Pseudonocardia sp. HH130630-07: one gene and its partner. The protein of the gene in region 1 interacts with the protein of each later gene in a pairwise test. Links are inferred from orthologs where the notes say so. Each region holds a gene or a part of one and is shown in the gene's direction. Other genes may lie near its edges.

Region 1 (8,680 bases):
GGGCCCGGCCGCCGTGTGCCGGCCGGGCCCGGCAGCGGTACCGTCGGGTACTCCACCTGGGACACTTGGGTGCCGATCCCCGGCCGGACGAGGAGGCCAGGAAGCGACGTGACGGAGCCGACGACCGGTGTGGCCGGCCCACTCGCCGAGACCCGCTGGGCAGGAGCGCCGTGTGCCGCCGTGACGGTGCACGGCGACGGCACCGTGCTCGATGCGAACGACGCCGCCCGGGCGATGCTCCCGCAGCTGCGCACCGGTGAGCCGGTGTCCCGCGTCGTCCCCTGGCTGTCCACCGCGCACGCCGCCTCCGCGGGGTCCGCGCCGGCACCGTTCGCCGACGTCGTCGACGGGCGGGCGCTCGAGGTCCAGCCGGTGCGCCACGACGACGACTCGGTGACCTGGTGGCTCATCGACGTCACCGACGTCCAGTCGATCTGCGACGAGCTGCGGGTCGAGCAGGCCCGCGCGGCGTTCCTCTCGGAGGCGTCGGCCGCCCTGCTCGGATCGCTCAACCTGCTGCGCTGCATGGAGGTGACCGCCGAGCTCGCGGTCGGCAACCTGGCCGACGGTGCGCTGGTGCTGACCCCGTCCCAGCGCGGCCGGTTCCAGCTCGTCACCGCGGTGGCGGGTGCGTCCGGCCCGCCGCGCGGCACCCTGCTGCGGATCGACCCGGACGAGGTTCCCGGCCTGGCCGAGGCCCTGCGCGGGTTCCCGCCGGTGCCCTCGCGGTGGATCGACCCGTCGGTCGCGCCGTCCTGGATCACCCCGGAGGACTTCGGCGCGGTCGGCTCGATCGTCGTGACGCCGCTGCCCGGACACGGGATCCCGGCGGGCGCGCTGGTGCTGCTGCGCCGGGCGGGTTCCGGTCCGTTCAGCGAGGGCGAGGAGACGACCGCCCGCGAGTTCGCCGCGCGGGCCGGCCTGGCCATGTCCGCGGCCCGGATGTTCGCCCAGCAGGCCTCGATCACCGAGACCCTGATGCGCGACCTGCTCCCGCCGACGCTGCAGCACGTCGGCGGCGTCGACTTCGCGGGCGGTTACCGCCCCGCCCAGGACCACGAGCGGGTCGGTGGCGACTTCTACGACGTCCACCCGCCGAACGAGCACACCGACGAGACGCTCGCCGTGCTCGGCGACGTGTGCGGCAAGGGCCTGGAGGCGGCCGTGCTCACCGGCCGGATCCGCAGCGCACTGCACGCGCTGCGGCCGATGGCCGGCGACCACCTGCGGCTGCTCCGCCTGCTGAACGACGCCCTGCTCAGCGACCAGCACGCCCGGTTCGTCACCCTGGTGCTGGCGTCGGTCGCCCGCGAGGGTGCCGACGTGCGGTTGCGGCTGACCTGCGCCGGGCACCCACCGCCGTTGATCATCCGGGCGGACGGCAGGGCCGAGGAGGCCGCGACGCTCGGCACCCTGGTCGGCGCGCTGCCCACGATCGAGGCGACGACCTACGAGACGCGGCTGGCTCCCGGCGAGACCTGCCTGCTCTACACCGACGGCATCACCGAGGGCCGGGGCGGCCCGCTCGGCGGCGATCAGTTCGGCGAGGAGCGGCTGCAGCGGTCCGCGGCGGAGTGCGCGGGACTGCCGGCCGAGGCCGTCGTCGAGCGGATCCAGATGCTGGCGACCGAGTGGGTCGGCCACAACACCCACGACGACATGGCCGTGCTCGCGATCACCGCGCCCCGCGGGCAGCACCTCACCGCCGTCGGCGGGCACGGCCGGGGCAGGTACACCGCATGATCGCCCGCTACGTCGACCTGCTCTGGGACGCCGTGGTCCGCGGTGACGAGTACACCGCCGTCGACGTCGTCGTCGACGCGGTCCGCGACGGCATCGACCCCGAGTCGATCCTGATCGACGTGATCGGCGCCGTGCAGGCCCGGGTCGGGGCCGAGTGGGCGGCCAACCGCATCTCGGTCGCCACCGAGCACGCCGCGACCGCGATCAACGAGCGCGTGGTCGGCACCCTCGCGATGACCGGGGACCGCGGTTCCGGGGAGCGGGGCCGGATCACCGTCGCCTGCGTGGACGGCGAGTGGCACGCGCTGCCCGCGCGGCTGCTGGCCGAGGTCCTGCGGCTGCGCGGGTTCACCGTCGACTACCTCGGGGCCCAGGTACCGGCCCCGCACCTGGTCACCCACCTGCACCGGACCGGGCCGGACGCGGTGGCGCTGTCGTCGTCGATCGCCACCCGGCTGCCGACCGCGCACGCGACGATCTCGGCGTGCCAGGCGGCCGGGGTCCCGGTGATCGTCGGCGGGGCCGCCTTCGGCGCGGACGGCCGGCACGCCCGGCTGCTCGGCGCGGACGCGTGGGCCCCCGACGCCCGGTCGGCCGCGGACACCCTCGCCTCCGGGCTGCCGGCCCCGGCGCACCCGCACGCGCAGCCGCTGGACGACCTGCCGCACCTGTCGGACCAGGAGTTCACCCTGGTCAGCCGGAACACGCCGAAGCTCGTCGCGACCGTGCTGGACCGGCTGCCCGAGCGGCTCCCGGTGATGGCGTCCTACGACGACGAGCAGCGCCTGCGTACGGCCGAGGACGTCCGGCACATCGTCGACTTCCTCTGCGTCGCCCTCTACACCGGCGACGCCCAGGTGTTCACCGACTTCCTCGACTGGACGGCGTCGGTGCTGACCGCGCGGTCCGTGCCGGCCCGGGTGCTGCCCCCGGTGCTGGACCTGCTGGCCGACGAGCTGCGCGACTTCACCCGCGCCGCCGAGCTGCTGCGCTCGGCCTCCGCCCGGCGGACCGCGGCGGACGCGGAACCGGCCGACGCGACGGTGGAGGCGGCCGGGGCGGGGGCACTGGACCGGACGGGGAGGCCCGCATGAGTGACGCGCGAGAGCTCTCGCTGACCTGGAGCAGCCCGCAGCCGGGCGTCGTGTGCGCGGCCGTCGCCGGGGACCTCGACTACGAGAGCGCCGACACGCTGACCTCGGAGGTCGGTGCCCGGCTGCACCGGGGCGGGCTGCGCGAGCTGCACCTGGACTGCGGTGGGCTCGGCTACTGCGACTCCTACGGCCTGTCCTCGCTGCTGATGGTGCGGCGCCGGACGGCGGCCGCGGGCGTCGTCCTGCACCTGGACAACCGCCGGCCCGCGCTGGAGCGCCTGCTGCAGGTCACCCGGACGCTCGACCACCTCGTCGGCGGGGCGGGCCGCAGCCGCGAGGAACTGTCCGACACCTGATCCAGCTCACATCCGCACCGCGGCGTACATGGTCCCCGGCGTGCGCGGGTACCCGCCGTCCGTGACGACGCCGAACGATCGCGGCCCGGTGCCGACCGAGCAGAGCGACACGCCCGTGGACGAGTCCCCGGACGGCGACGGCGTGCACCTGGGCGAGCAGCCCGTCCGCCGGGACGACGACCGTCCCGCCGCGTCCTGACCATCCCGCACCGCTCTCCGGAAGGAGCACCGAACACCATGGGCACCATCCGTTACACCGTTCCGGGCCTGGAGCACGGCGACGCCGAGCAGGTCGTCGCGCTGCTGCAGAACCGTCTGCACGCGCTGAACGACCTCCAGCTCACGCTCAAGCACGTGCACTGGAACGTCATCGGACCGAACTTCATCGCGGTGCACGAGATGCTGGACCCGCAGGTCGAAGCGGTCCGCGGGTTCGTCGACGACGTCGCGGAGCGGATCGCCACGCTGGGCGGCTCGCCGGACGGCACGCCGGGCGCGCTCGTCCGCGAGCGCACCTGGGACGACTACTCGATCGGCCGTGACCACGCCATCGCCCACCTCGGCGCGCTCGACCTCGTCTACACCGGGGTCATCGGCGACCACCGCAGCCAGATCGAGAAGCTGGAGACCCTCGACCCGGTCACCCAGGACATGCTCATCGCCCAGGCCGGGGCGCTCGAGCAGTACCAGTGGTTCGTCCGCGCGCACCTGGAGAACTCCGACGGTTCGCTGAACACCGCGGGCAACGCGACCGAGGCCGGCGCGGCGAACGCCGCGCGGTAACGACTCCCGCGCCGAGGCTCCCGGGCCCGGTTCCCGCACCGCGGGGGCCGGAACCACCGTTCCTTGCACAGGCCCGGCCGGGCCCGACCTCGTCCTAGAGCTCGTTGCGCCGGCGGGCCCACACGACGCACGCGGCCGGGATGCCGATCAGCAGCACCCCGAACACCACGGCCGGGGCGACGACCGGCGGCAGCCAGGTCACGACCAGGGCGAACAGCACGGCGACGGTCATCACCGCGCCGACGACCCACCAGCGCAGCGGGGTCCCGGTGCGGCGCACCGGCGGATGCTCGATGCCCTCGGTCCCGGAGAGCCGATGGGCCAGGCCGGGATCGTCGCGCTGGGTCGCCGCGGCGATCTGCGCGAGCGCGCGACGCTCGTCGTCGTCGAGCGGTCTCTCGGGCCGGTCCTGCCGCACGGGGGCTCCTTCGGCGGTGCGCGGGGAACGCGTCCGCCGAGCGTAGGCAGGAGTGGCGGCCACAGCCAGCCGTACCAGGTGATACGGCCGTTAGGGACGAATAGTCCCGAAAGTGTGGTTCGCCCGGATCAGCTGCTCTCGGTGGCGCCGACCCAGAGCGCCCGGGCGAGGGTCGGGCCCCACTCGTGCTCGGCGTCGGAGGCCGCACGGTCCGCGGTCCGGCGCAGCCGCACCACGTACGGACCCTCGAACGGCTTGCGGGTGAGCAGATCGACCCGGTCGCCGAGCCGGACGTCGTGCGCGTCGAGGTAGCGGAGCACCTCGGGATCGGTGTCGTCGACGCGGACCAGCTCACCGCCCTCGCCGAACCGCAGCTCGGGCAACCGGCGCGCCTCGATCACGGGCAGCCGCCCGTCCCGGCCCGGGATCGGGTCGCCGTGCGGGTCGAACCGCGGGTGGCCGAGCCGGTCGTCGATCCGGTCGAGCAGCCGGTCGGAGACGGCGTGCTCGAGGGACTCGGCCTCCTCGTGCACCTCGTCCCAGGCCAGGTCCAGCTCGGTGACCAGGAACATCTCGATCAACCGGTGCCGGCGGACGACCGCCAGCGCCGACTCCCGGCCGGCCTCGGTGAGGGTGATGCCCGCGTACCGGGCGTGGTCGACCAGACCGGCGTCGACCAGCTTGCGGACCATCCCGGACGCCGACGGCGACGACACCCCCAGACGCTCGGCCAGCGCGGAGACGCCCACCGACCCCTCCCACCGCTCGGCGAGCAGGAAGATCGTCTTCAGGTAGTTCTCCACGGACTCCGAGTGGCGATCCGGGCTCATGGCCCCACGTTATCCCGTGCGGCACACGAGCCGGGCGAGCGCCGCGGTGTCGCACGGCGAGCCGAGGGCGGCCGCCAGGAACAACCCGTTCGCCGCCGCGACGAGCAGCGACCGGACCTCCGGATCGCCGGGGACCAGGCGCTGCGCCGCACCGGCGAGCGCGGTGTCCCAGCGGTGCAGCTCCGCCCGCAGCTCGTCGCGCCGGGCGGCGTGCAGCAGCAGCTCGTACTCGGCGACGGTGCGCAGCCGGTCCTGGCGGGCGCAGTCCTCGATGAGCCCGACCAGGTCCTCGACCGTCGCGATCGCGGCCAGCCGGGCGACGTAGTCGTCGTTGACGTCGGTCAGGGCCGCGACGAGCAGGTCGTCGACCGTGGCGAAGTAGTAGAGCACCGCGCTCGGGGGCACCCCGGCCTCGGCCGCGACCGCCCGCTGGGTCACCGCGGCCGTGCCGCGCCGGCCGACCAGGCGCATCGTCGCCTCCAGCAGGGCCCGGCGGCGGCGCTCGCCCTTGCGCAACCGGCCGTCGCCCGGTTCAGGCATGCGAGGTGTTCCCGCCCAGCTCCAGGGCCAGCACCCCGCAGATCACCAGCACGATCCCGCCCGCCTGGACCCAGCTGAGCGACTCGCCGAGGAACAGCGCGCCGATCACCGCGACCAGCGCGACACCCACCGCGGCCCAGACGCCGTAGGCGACACCGAGCGCCATTCCCCTGGTCAGCGCCTGGGACAGCGCCCAGAACGCCGTCCCGTACCCGGCCACGGTGACCAGCGAGGGCAGCAACCGGCTGAACCCGTTCGACGCGCGCAGCGAGAGCGTCGCCGTCACCTCGGCGCCCACCGCGAGCGCCAGCCATCCCCACATCGGTCTTCCTCCTCGTCCGTGCTTCCGTCCCCAGGCTAGACCAACTCCTGAGCATTTGCTCCATTTTCTACGCCACCCGGACGACCCACATGCATAACGGTTTTCATTGGATACGGTGGATCATCGTGACCACGCAGAGCAGTCGTCCGATCACAGTTCCCCACCCGCCACGCGGTGCCGACGCCGAGAACCGGACGGCGCAGCGGCTGGTCGCACTGCGGGCCCTGCTGGAGCGGACCGACCTGCGTCCCGGGGCCGAGGTCGACGCCGCGTTCTCCGAGCTGGTGCGGCTGTGCTGTCATCCGCCGGCCGGCTGCACCGGCGGGGTGCTGGCACGGGTCGCGGCGCACTCCGCCGGGCTGCGGGCGCTGAGCTCGGCGGGCGAGGGGCACATGGAGCGGCACTGGGCCCGGCGCATCGCGACCGCCGCCGATCCGGCCGCCGAGCTGGACCGGTTCCCCTACCTGGGCAACTACCACGACCTCGTCCGGCTGGAGCTGGCCGCGCTCGCCGCGGTGGGGCGCCCGGTGCCGCGCCGGGCCGTGGTGCTGGGCTCGGGGCCGCTGCCGCTCACCGGGCTGGTGCTGGCCGCCCGGCACGGCGTCGACGTCGTGCACGTCGACCGGGACCCGGAGGCGGCCCGGGCCGGTGCCGCGGTGGCCACCGCGCTCGGGATCGGGGCCCGCACCGTGTGCACCGACGTCGCCGACGTCGGGCCGGACGTCCTGGCCGGGGCCGACCTGGTGCTGCTCGGCGCGCTCGTGGGCACCGACGCGGCGGCGAAGGACCGCATCACCTCCCGGATCGCGGCCGCGGCGCCGGAGGCCACCCAGCTGGTGCGCACCGCGGCGGGCCTGCGGACGCTGCTCTACCCCGAGGTGACGGCCGCCGACCTGACCGGCCTGGACGTCCTGCTGGAGGTCCATCCCCGCACCGACGTCGTGAACTCGGTGCTGGTGGCGACCGCCCGCCGATGACGCCGCCGCCGGGACTGGACCCGGCGGCCGGCCCGGTGGTGCGGTGTACCCGTGCCCGACGACGAGCCCGGCGATCCCGTCTGCTGGCTGGACCGGTTGTGCCCGGAGTGCGGGGCCATGCCGTCCGACGAGCCCGCCCCGGCCGACGGCGGACCGCGCCGCTGCTGGCGCTGCGGGCTTGCGATCCGCTGACGATCACGGGCCTCCCGGCGCGCCCGGTTCGACCGCGGGCCCCGGATCGGGTGCACTGTCCGGCGTGACGCGGACCCGGGTACTGCTGGTCGACGACGACGTCCGGGTCGGCCGCTCGCTCGTGCTCGCACTCGACGACGAGGGTTTCGCCGTCGACGTCGTGCACACCGGGGAGGACGCGCTGGAGCGGGCCGGTGACCCGGACGTCGACGTCGTCCTGCTGGACCTGATGCTGCCCGGCATCGACGGCTTCACCGTGTGCCGCAGGCTCCGCGACGCGGGTGACCTGCCGATCATCATGGTGACGGCGCGGTCGGACTCCGCGGACGTCATCACCGGGCTGGAGGCAGGCGCCGACGACTACGTCACCAAACCGCTGGTCGCCGGCGAGCTCGCCGCCCGGGTGCGCGCCCTGCTGCGGCGCCGCCGGCCGGCTCCGGCCGCCCCGCGGCGGGTGACGCTGGGCGAGGTGGAGCTGCGCCCGGACGAGGGTGTCGCGCTGCGGGCCGGTGCGCCCGTGCACCTCACCCGGACCGAGTTCCGGCTGCTCAGCGAGCTCGCCGCGGCGGAGGGCCGGATCGTCACCCGGGACGAGCTGCTGTCGCGGGTGTGGGGCTACGAGTACCACGGCGACACCCGGCTGCTCGACGTCCACGTGCGCCGGCTGCGCCGCAAGGTCGAGGCCGACCCGGACCGGCCGACGGTCGTGCTGACCGTGCGCGGGGCCGGGTACAAGGTGGGGCACGTGCCGGACCCCGACCCGGTGCCCGGCCGGGCCGGGTGAGCCGGCGCGGCACAATGAGGGCCCGTGCTGAACCGTCTGCCGCTGCGCCGGCTGCCCCTGCGCCACCGCGTCGGGCTCGCGTTCGCCCTGGTCTCGCTGGTGGTGACCGGCCTGTTCGGCACGGTGACCTGGAACCTGGCCACCGGGTACCTGGTCGACCAGCGGGTCGAGGGTGCGACCCGGCAGGCCGACGTCAACGTCCGGCTGGTCGAGCGGGCGCTGGCCGACCGGACCGACTCCGACGGGCTCGGTGACCTGCTCACCGGGCTCGCCGGGACCCCGGACACGAGTGTCCTGCTGCACCGCGGCGGCAGCTGGACCACCAGCGGGCGCGACGTCGATCCGGAGCTGCTCCCCCGGCCGTTGCTGGAGCTGGCGCAGTCCGGCACCCCGGCCCGGCAGCGGCTGACGATCGGCGGGATGCCGGCGCTGGTCGTCGCCGTGCCGCTGCCGGGCGGCGACCTGTTCGTCGAGGTCTTCCCGCTGGACCAGCTCGACGCGACCCTGCGGTTCCTCGGACTGCTCCTCGCCGCCGGGGTCGCGATCAGCGCGGTGCTCGGCCTGGCGCTCGGGCACCGCGCGGGGCGCCGGGCGCTGCTCCCGCTCACCGAGCTGACCAGGGCCGCCGGCCGGGTCGCCGG
Region 2 (8,738 bases), 2.1 Mb from region 1 along the record:
ACTCGACGATCGCGTCCGGCGAGCCGAGCCGGGTGGTCACGTCACCGATCACGGTCTCGTCGAACGACGGCGGCCGGTCGGCCAGGCACAGCCAGACGTAGCCCAGCCACTCCCGCACGTGCACGCGGTGCAGCCCGTAGGAGACCTTGTCGATGTCCGGCATCGCCGTCAGGTTCGGCGCCGCGACCAGCTTGCCGTCGAGCCCGTAGGTCCAGGCGTGGTACGGACACTGGAACGAGCGCCGGACCTCGCCGGACTCCTCGGTGCACAGCCGGGCACCCCGGTGCCGGCACACGTTGAGGAACGCGTTGACCTTCCCGTCCCGGCCGCGGGTGACGATCACGCTCTCCCGGCCGATCTGCACGGTCTCGAACCGTCCGGGCCGCTCCAGGTCGGCGGCCAGCACGGAGCAGAACCAGTTCTTGTGGAAGATCTCGTCCTGCTCGGCCCGGAAGATGTCCCGGTCGGTGTAGTAGCGCCCGGCGAGGGTCTCTCGCAGGCTCTCCGGAAGGGTCTGGGCCTCGTGGGCGGGGGACAGCTCACCGGTGGTCATGGCAGTGCTCCTCGTGCAGAAGTGGAGTGCATTCGGCTCGGGCCCGGGGCGGAGGGGAGTGGTCGTGCGTCACGGGACGCACCGGTGGCGCAGCGGATCGGCGTTGCGTCGACAGCAACTGATTTCTCCATGCGCACCACGATGGGAGCGCGCGGGCGGGGTCGCTGTCAAGGGGCGATCCCGGCGGCGCGCAGTGCCGTGGTAGCGGCCGGCCCGGTACGGGATCGGACACGGTGGCGACTCCGCTGTCGTCGGGTGTCGGTGGGAGGTCCTTCGAGGTCACCGGGTTGACCGGCGTTCCGTGGACACCATAACGTGCCTAGATATATTAATCGAGTATCTGACGAGGAGCAGGTCGGGCCCGCACCACGAGTTCCGAACAGAGGTGGCCACGTCATGGCAGAAGTCGATTCCGGGCCGGGTACCGAGCCTCCGGCGCACAGGTTCCGCACCGACTGGACGGTCTTCGGGGTGGGCATCGGGCTCGCCCTGCTGTTCGTGGCGTGGGGGATCGCCGACCCGGCGGGCCTCGGTGGCGCGGCGAGCACGCTGATCGGCGGCCTGATGCGCGGCGGGGGCTGGGGCTTCATCCTCGCCGCGACCGGCTTCGTCGTGTTCGCGCTGTTCCTCGCGTTCAGCAGGTACGGCCGGATCAGGCTCGGCGCCGACGACGAGGAGCCGGAGTTCCGCACGGTCTCCTGGATCGCGATGATGTTCTCCGCCGGCATGGGCATCGGGCTCATGTTCTTCGGCGTGAACGAACCGCTCACCTTCTTCACCTCGCCGCCGCCCGGGTCGGCGGCCCCGGGGACGACCGAGGCGCTGCAGGTGTCGATGGCGACCTCGCTGTTCCACTGGACCCTGCACCCGTGGGCGATCTACGCCGTCGTCGGCCTCGCCATCGCCTACTCCACCTTCCGCAAGGGCCGCCGCCAGCTCATCAGCCAGGCCTTCGTCCCGCTCATCGGCAGGCGCGCCGCCGAGGGCGGCGTCGGCAGGACCATCGACATCCTCGCCATCTTCGCCACCCTGTTCGGCTCCGCCGCCTCACTCGGCTTCGGCGCCTACCAGATCGGCGGCGGCATGCAGACCGTCGGCTGGGTCGACGGCCAGGTCGGCGCCCCCGTCCTCGCCGCCGTCATCGTCGTGCTCACCGCCGCGTTCGTCCTCTCGGCGGTCTCCGGCGTCGCCCGCGGCATCCAGTGGCTGTCCAACACCAACATGGTGCTCGCCGCCGCGCTGGCGGTGTTCGTGTTCGTGGTCGGCCCGACGGTGCTGATCCTGGACCTCCTCCCGACGACGATCGGGGCCTATTTCTCCCAGTTCTTCGAGATGGTGGCGCGCACCGAGGCGGTCGGCGGGGAGCCGATGCTGGACTGGCTGTCGAGCTGGACGGTCTTCTACTGGGCCTGGTGGATCTCCTGGACGCCGTTCGTCGGGATGTTCCTGGCCCGGATCTCCCGGGGCCGCACCATCCGGGAGTTCGTCGGCGGCGTCATCCTCGCGCCGAGCCTGGTCTCGCTGGTGTGGTTCTGCGTCTTCGGCGGGACCGCGATCACCCAGGTGCAGGACGGCGTCACCGAGTTCTCCGACGACTCCGACGTCCAGCTGTTCCAGATGCTGGCCGCCTACCCGTGGGCGACCTTCACCGGGCTGCTCGTCATGGCCCTGGTGGCGATCTTCTTCGTCTCCGGCGCCGACGCCGCGTCGATCGTCATGGGCACGCTGTCCCAGCGCGGCACCATCGAGCCGAGCCGCTGGGTGGTGGTCGTGTGGGGCGCCGCGATGGGCGCGGTCGCCGTGCTGATGCTGGCCACCGGCGGGGAGGACGCGCTCGGTGGCATCCAGGACCTGACCATCCTGGTCGCCGCACCGTTCGTCGTGATCATGGTGCTGCTGTGCCTGGCCCTGCACCGGGACCTGCGCCGCGACCGGATCATCCTGCGGAGCATCAAGGGGACCGAGGTCATCGAGCAGGCGGTGGACTGGGCCACCGACCGCCACGGCGACGACTTCTACGTGAAGGTCGGGACCTTCGGCCGCGACGACGGGGACCCGCCGGCCCCCGCGGGAACGGACGGGACCGCACCCGGCACACCGGACGGCGGCCGGGCCGGACCCGGCGACGGGGCCGGCGACCGGTCCGGTGACGACGAGCCGGATCCGGGCGAGCGGGCCGGGGCGGCCCACCGCGGCGACTGACCGGTCGCACGCAGCGGCCGGGGTACCGCGGGCTCACCCGCCGGGGCGCTCCCCGTCGATCCGCACCCCGGCCGCGCGCAGCTCCGCCAGCGCCCGCTCCGTCGTCCCCGCCGCGACCCCGGCACAGTGCCCGAGCAGGACCGCGGTCGTCAGCCCGAGCCGGGCCGCGTCCAGCGCGGTGGCCAGCACGCAGTGGTCGGTCGCGAGCCCGACGACGTCGACCGCGGTGACCCCGCGCGCGTCCAGCCAGTCCGCGAGCGGCGTACCGGACTCGTTGTCGCTCGCGCCCTCGAACCCGGAGTAGGCGCTGGTGTAGGCGCCCTTGTCGAAGACGCACTCGATCGGCGCGACGTCCAGCGCGGGATGGAACGACGCCCCGGGCGTCCCGGCCCGGCAGTGCGGCGGCCACGAGTCGACGAAGTCCGGGGTGCCGGAGAAGTGCGGCCCGGGATCGACGTGCACGTCCCGGGTGGCGACGACGTGGTCGTACCCGCCACCGGTCGCGAGCGCCCCGATCCCGGCGGCGACGGCGGCCCCGCCGGTGACGGCGAGCGATCCGCCCTCGCAGAAGTCGTTCTGCACGTCGACGACGATCAGCGCCCTGGCCATCTCAGCTCTCCGATCCGGGGGTGCGGAACGTGGTCGGGATCGCGGGCTCCCCGCGGGAGAGCTTCAGCCCCTCCCAGGGGACGGCGACCAGCGCGGTGCGCAGCCGGTCCCGGGCGGCCTCCAGGCCGGTGTGCTCGGGCGCCGCGACGACCGACCCGGCCCGGACGAGCGGGACCGGCAGCGTCCGGTCGTGCGGGCCCAGCCGCGGCGCCTCGTCGTGCGGGTGCACGACCTCCTCGACCGCCGTCCCGGTCGGCTTGAACCGGCGCACCGCCGACTTCCGCCCGCCGCGGGACTCCTTGGCGCTCGACCGCTTGCTCACCGGCCGCCCGTCGACCTCGACAAGCTTGTAGACCATGCCGGCGGTCGGGGCGCCGGAGCCGGTCGCGACCGAGGTGCCGACGCCGTAGGAGTCGACCGGCTCGGCGCGCAGCGAGGCGATGGCGTACTCGTCGAGATCGCCGGAGAGCACGATCCGGGTCCCGGTCGCGCCGAGCGCGTCCAGCTGGTCGCGGGCCTGGCGGGCCAGCTCGCCGAGGTCTCCGGAGTCGATCCGGATCGCGCCCAGGCCGGTCCCGGCGGCGGCGACGGCGTTCGCGATCCCGGCCCGGATGTCGTAGGTGTCGACGAGCAGCGTGGTCCCGGTCCCCAGGGCGGCGACCTGGCTCGCGAACGCGGACGGCTCGTCGTCGTGCAGCAGCACCCAGGCGTGCGCGGCGGTCCCGGCCGTCGGGATGCCGAAGCGGGCGCCGGCGGCGAGGTTCGACGTCGTCGTGAACCCGGCCAGGTAGGCCGAGCGCGCGGCGGCGACGGCGGCCTCCTCGTGGGTGCGCCGCGACCCCATCTCGATCAGCGGGCGCCCGGCCGCCGCGGTCACCATCCGGGCCGCGGCCGAGGCGATCGCGCAGTCGTGGTTGAAGATCGACAGCGCCAGGGTCTCCAGGACGACGGCGTCGGCGAAGCTGCCGGTGACGGTCAGCACCGGGGAGCCGGGGAAGTACAGCTCGCCCTCGGGATAGCCGTCGACGTCGCCGGTGAAGCGGTAGTCCCGCAGCCAGTCCAGGGTGGCCGCGTCGACGACCCCGTCCAGCGCGGCCAGGTCCGCGGCGCCGAACCGGAACCGCTCCAGCGCCTGCAGCAGCCGCCCGGTACCGGCGACGACGCCGTAGCGGCGCCCGTCCGGCAGCCGGCGGGCGAACAGCTCGAAGACGCACCGCCGGTCCGCGGTGCCGTCGGCGAGCGCGGCCGCCACCATCGTCAGCTCGTAGCGGTCGGTCAGGAGCGCCGTGCCGGACTCACTGGTGGTCTCTGTGCCCCCCGGGGCCGAACCGGTCATGGCGGGAGCCTACGGGCGCCTGTGTCACCATGGTCGCCATGACCGCCCCGTCGCCGTCACCCATCGAGCAGGTGTCGCCGGACACCGACGAGGACACCGCCCCGGAGACCCCGTGGCAGGCGATCGTGTGGAACGACCCGGTCAACCTCATGTCGTACGTGACCTACGTGCTGCAGAAGGTCTTCAGCTACCCCGAGGCGAAGGCGACGGCCCTGATGCTCGACGTGCACCACAAGGGCCGGGCCGCCGTGTCCTCCGGGGACAAGGAGACGGTCGAGGGGCACGTCGCCCAGCTGCACGCGGCCGGCCTCTGGGCCACCATGCAGCGCGCATGAACGGCTGGAAGCGCAGCGGGCGCGGCGCGCGGCTCCGCTACACCTCGGGGTTCTCCGGCGAGGAGGCCGCGGTGCTGCGCGGGCTGTTCACGGAGGTCCGGCAGATGCTCGCCGGCCGGGCCGCGCTGGCCCCGGAGGACGAGCTGGCCACCCTGACCGGCATCCGCACCGGCCCCACCAGCCGGCCCACCGACCGGGTGCTCGCCCGGCTGCTGCCCGACTTCACCAGCGAGGACTCCGACCTCGCCGGGGGCCTGCGCTCGCTGCACGAGCCCGCGCTGATCGAGGCCAAGGACCAGGCGGCCGAGACCGTGCTGGACACGCTGCCGGAGTCCGGCGGGCGCCTCGAGCTGACCCCGGAGCAGGCCGACGCCTGGCTGGCCGCGCTGAACGACGTCCGGCTGGCGCTGGGCACGGCCCTCGACGTGAGCGAGGACATGCCCGAGCAGCTGCCCGAGGACGATCCGCGGGCCCGGCACCTCGGCGTCTACCACTGGCTGACCTACGTGCAGGACTCCCTGGTCCGGGTGCGTGTGCAGGGCTGAGCCCGGTTCAGCCGCGGTCGATCCGGTCGGTCGGCGGCGGTGTGAGTCCCGGCGTCGCCTGCAGGTAGGCGACGAACGCGTCCAGGTCCACCGGACCGCCGACCAGCTCGGTCCCGGCGGCGAAGGCGTCGAAGCCGTCCCCCCCGGCGGACAGGAAGTTGTTGACGGCGACCCGGTAGCGGCCGTCGTCGGTGACCGGGGTGCCGTCGACCTCGATCCCGCCGACCCGGTCGCCGGTCACCGCGTACCGGACGTTCGACGACGTCTGCAGCACCGTCGGGCCGTCCTCGACGGTGAACTGCTGGTCGAGCACCGCCCGCAGCTGCGCCCCGGTCAGGGTCATCGTCTGCAGGACGTTGCCGAACGGCTGCACGGTGTAGGCCTGCCCGTAGGTCACCTGCCCGCCGGGCCCCGGGATCAGGTCGGCGCGGACGCCGCCGGGGTTGGTCAGCGCGAGCTGGGCGCCGTCCCCGCGGGACGCGGCGAGCTGGGCGTCGGCGATCACCGTGCCGAGCGGGGACAACCCGGACGGTGCGGCGGCCCGGGGGAGCGGGCCGGCGAGGCTGCCGACCGGGCGCCCGGCCAGCGGGGCCGACTCCGCGACGGCCCGGTCGACGATCTCCTGCGCGGCCGGGTCGGGCGCGACGTCGCGGGTCACGACCTCGTTCCGGGCGGTGGTGGCGGCGCGGTCGACGTCGCCGTCCCCGGTGATCGCGAGGTCGAGCACCGACAGCAGCCGCCCGAACGACAGACCCTGCACGAACGGCCGCGGTGCCCCGGCGGGGTCGGTGGCGGAACAGACGTACTGCTGGTGGGTGTGGGCGGAGAACACGGCGTCGACGTCCGGGGAGACGGCCGCGGCGATCCGCGACCCCGGCCCGCCGGGCTCCACCGGGCAGGCCGACGGGCCGGCGTCCGCGCCGGAGGTCGGGCCCGTCTCGTCGCCCTGGTGCAGCAGCAGGACCTGGGCCCGGACGCCCTGTGCGGTCAGCTCCCGCGACGCCGCGTCGACCGCCGCGACCTCGTCGCCGGCCGTGAGCCCGCGGATCCCGTCCGGGGAGACGAGATCGCCCAGCTCGCTCAGCGTCGCGCCGATGACGCCGATCCGGGTCCCACCGGCCTCGACGACCTGCGTCGCGGGCAGCGCCGGCCGGCCGTCGGCCCCGGTGACGTTCGCGGCCAGCACCGGGAACGACGCGCCGTCGTAGGCGGGGTCGAAGCGGCAGCCGTCGGCCGGGTGGCAGCCACCATCGACGATCCGGCGCAGCTCGTCGATGCCCTCGTCGAACTCGTGGTTGCCGGCCACCGAGGCGGCCACACCCATCCGGTCGAGCAGCTCGACCGTCGGCTCGTCCCGGAACAGGGCCGAGGCCAGCGGGGAGGCCCCGATGTTGTCCCCGGTCGAGAGCAGCACCGAGTCCGGCTGCTCGCCGCGCAACCGGTTCACGTGCGCCGCGAGGTAGGCGGCACCGCCCGCCTCGACCTCGGCGCCGTCGTCGGTGCTCACCTCGGCCGAGGACCCGCTCGGCGGTTCCAGGTTGCCGTGCAGGTCGTTGAACGTGATCAGCCGGACCGTCGAGGAACCCGCGCCGGGCCCGCCCGGGGACCCGGCCGCCCACACGGCGACCCCGGCCACCAGGGCCACGGCGAGCACGGCGGCCAGGACGAACGCGACACGGCGGGTGGAGGCGGGCACGTCGGCAGTATCGGCCCGGATCGCCCGGGTGTCCCGTGGTGCAGGTCACAATCGGGCATTGCCGGTGGATGAACGTTGTGAGCCGGGTCCGAACGGAGTGCGTCCGCACCGGGCGGCCCCGTATCCTCGCCGTGTGCTCGCCATCCGCTCCGATCTGGTCGACGAGATCGTCGCGCACGCCCGCCGGGACTTCCCGGTCGAGGCGTGCGGGCAGCTCGTGGGCCCGGAGACCGGCGCGCACGCCGAGCGGTACGTCCCGATGACCAACGCCGACGAGGTGGCCAGCGACTTCGCGTTCGCCCCGGCCGAGGACATCGCGCTGGAGCGCGACCTCGACGCCCGCGGTGAGCGGCGGATGCTCGTCGTCCACTCGCACACCCGGGTCCCGCGCCGGCCGCTGACCGACACCGGGCTGCCCGAGGCGTACCCGTCGGTCAAGGACGTCGCGCAGATGGAGTGGACCCCCGACCAGCACTGGCTGATCGTCGGCCTGGCCACCGCCGACGGCGAGCCCGAGGTGCGGTCCTACCACCTGGCCGGCGGCGCGATCGTCGAGGACGACCTGGTCGTCGTCGAGTCCTACATGTTCTCCCACACCGGCTCCGACGACGTCCCCGACCGGACCTGATCCACCGTCGGCGCATCCCGCGCAGGCGGTCCGCGGGAATGTCGCCGTACTCCGGCCACGTTGCCGCGTGCAGCAGTACCCGCTGCCCAGCCACCCGCAACGAACCAGGAGTGATCAGCTCAGATGGCCGTCTCCGTCTCCGTCCCCACCATCCTGCGCACCCACACCGGCGGCGAGAAGGCCGTCGAGGCCAAGGGTGACACCGTCGCCGCCGTCATCGACGACCTGGAGTCGCGCCACAGCGGCATCAAGGACCGCCTGATCACCGACGGCAAGCTGCACCGGTTCGTCAACATCTACGTCGACGACGAGGACGTCCGCTTCGCCGGTGGCCTGCAGGCCCCGGTGTCGGACAGCTCGACGCTGACCATCCTCCCGGCCGTCGCCGGCGGACGCTGACCGCTCGATCCACCGGCTCCGGGGCGGGACCCGTCCCGGAGCGCGAAGGGGAGACCCGTGCGTTACGACTCGCTGCTGGACGCCGTCGGCGACACCCCGCTCGTCGGGCTGCCCGCGCTGTCGCCGTCGGAGGACGTCCGACTGTGGGCGAAGCTGGAGGACCGCAACCCCACCGGCTCGATCAAGGACCGGCCCGCGCTGGCCATGATCACCGACGCGGAGAAGCAGGGGCTGCTCACGCCGGGGTGCACGATCCTGGAGCCCACCTCGGGCAACACCGGGATCTCGCTGGCGATGGCCGCCCGGCTCAAGGGCTACCAGCTGGTCTGCGTGATGCCCGAGAACACCTCGGAGGAGCGGCGCCAGCTGCTCGCGATGTACGGCGCGCAGATCATCTCCTCGCCGGCGGCCGGTGGCTCGAACCAGGCCGTCGCC

What was found.
Region 2: the proteins of AFB00_RS08385 (region 1) and clpS interact in binary tests that used the Escherichia coli proteins (3 or more experiments, as listed by UniProt). The link is inferred for Pseudonocardia sp. HH130630-07 from one-to-one orthologs.

Annotation. Positions count from the first base shown.
Region 1 is NZ_CP013854.1:1,750,299-1,758,978, forward strand. The notes cover bases 2,461-5,203. They hold AFB00_RS08385 (Dps family protein), read left to right. Parts: upstream 2,461-3,430; coding sequence 3,431-3,976; downstream 3,977-5,203. Other genes in these bases: AFB00_RS08375 (cobalamin B12-binding domain-containing protein), read left to right, coding at 2,461-2,837; AFB00_RS08380 (STAS domain-containing protein), read left to right, coding at 2,834-3,193; AFB00_RS33040 (hypothetical protein), read left to right, coding at 3,255-3,392; AFB00_RS08390 (DUF3040 domain-containing protein), read right to left, coding at 4,071-4,394; AFB00_RS08395 (metal-dependent transcriptional regulator), read right to left, coding at 4,523-5,203. In the rest of the region: AFB00_RS08370 (PP2C family protein-serine/threonine phosphatase), read left to right, coding at 109-1,743; more of AFB00_RS08375, read left to right, coding at 1,740-2,460; more of AFB00_RS08395, read right to left, coding at 5,204-5,224; AFB00_RS08400 (TetR/AcrR family transcriptional regulator), read right to left, coding at 5,234-5,764; AFB00_RS08405 (DMT family transporter), read right to left, coding at 5,757-6,086; AFB00_RS08410 (nicotianamine synthase family protein), read left to right, coding at 6,212-7,063; AFB00_RS33045 (hypothetical protein), read left to right, coding at 7,115-7,255; AFB00_RS08415 (response regulator transcription factor), read left to right, coding at 7,320-8,039; AFB00_RS08420 (sensor histidine kinase), read left to right, coding at 8,064-8,680.
Region 2 is NZ_CP013854.1:3,819,014-3,827,751, forward strand. Bases 3,586-6,386 are described here. They hold clpS (ATP-dependent Clp protease adapter ClpS), read left to right. Parts: upstream 3,586-4,738; coding sequence 4,739-5,035; downstream 5,036-6,386. Other genes in these bases: AFB00_RS18135 (nicotinate phosphoribosyltransferase), read right to left, coding at 3,586-4,700; AFB00_RS18145 (DUF2017 domain-containing protein), read left to right, coding at 5,032-5,580; AFB00_RS18150 (bifunctional metallophosphatase/5'-nucleotidase), read right to left, coding at 5,588-6,386. Outside these bases: AFB00_RS18120 (aromatic ring-hydroxylating oxygenase subunit alpha), read right to left, coding at 1-553; AFB00_RS18125 (BCCT family transporter), read left to right, coding at 950-2,755; AFB00_RS18130 (isochorismatase family protein), read right to left, coding at 2,789-3,364; more of AFB00_RS18135, read right to left, coding at 3,366-3,585; more of AFB00_RS18150, read right to left, coding at 6,387-7,276; AFB00_RS18155 (Mov34/MPN/PAD-1 family protein), read left to right, coding at 7,410-7,904; AFB00_RS18160 (MoaD/ThiS family protein), read left to right, coding at 8,028-8,303; AFB00_RS18165 (PLP-dependent cysteine synthase family protein), read left to right, coding at 8,361-8,738. UniProt on the Escherichia coli protein: Involved in the modulation of the specificity of the ClpAP-mediated ATP-dependent protein degradation.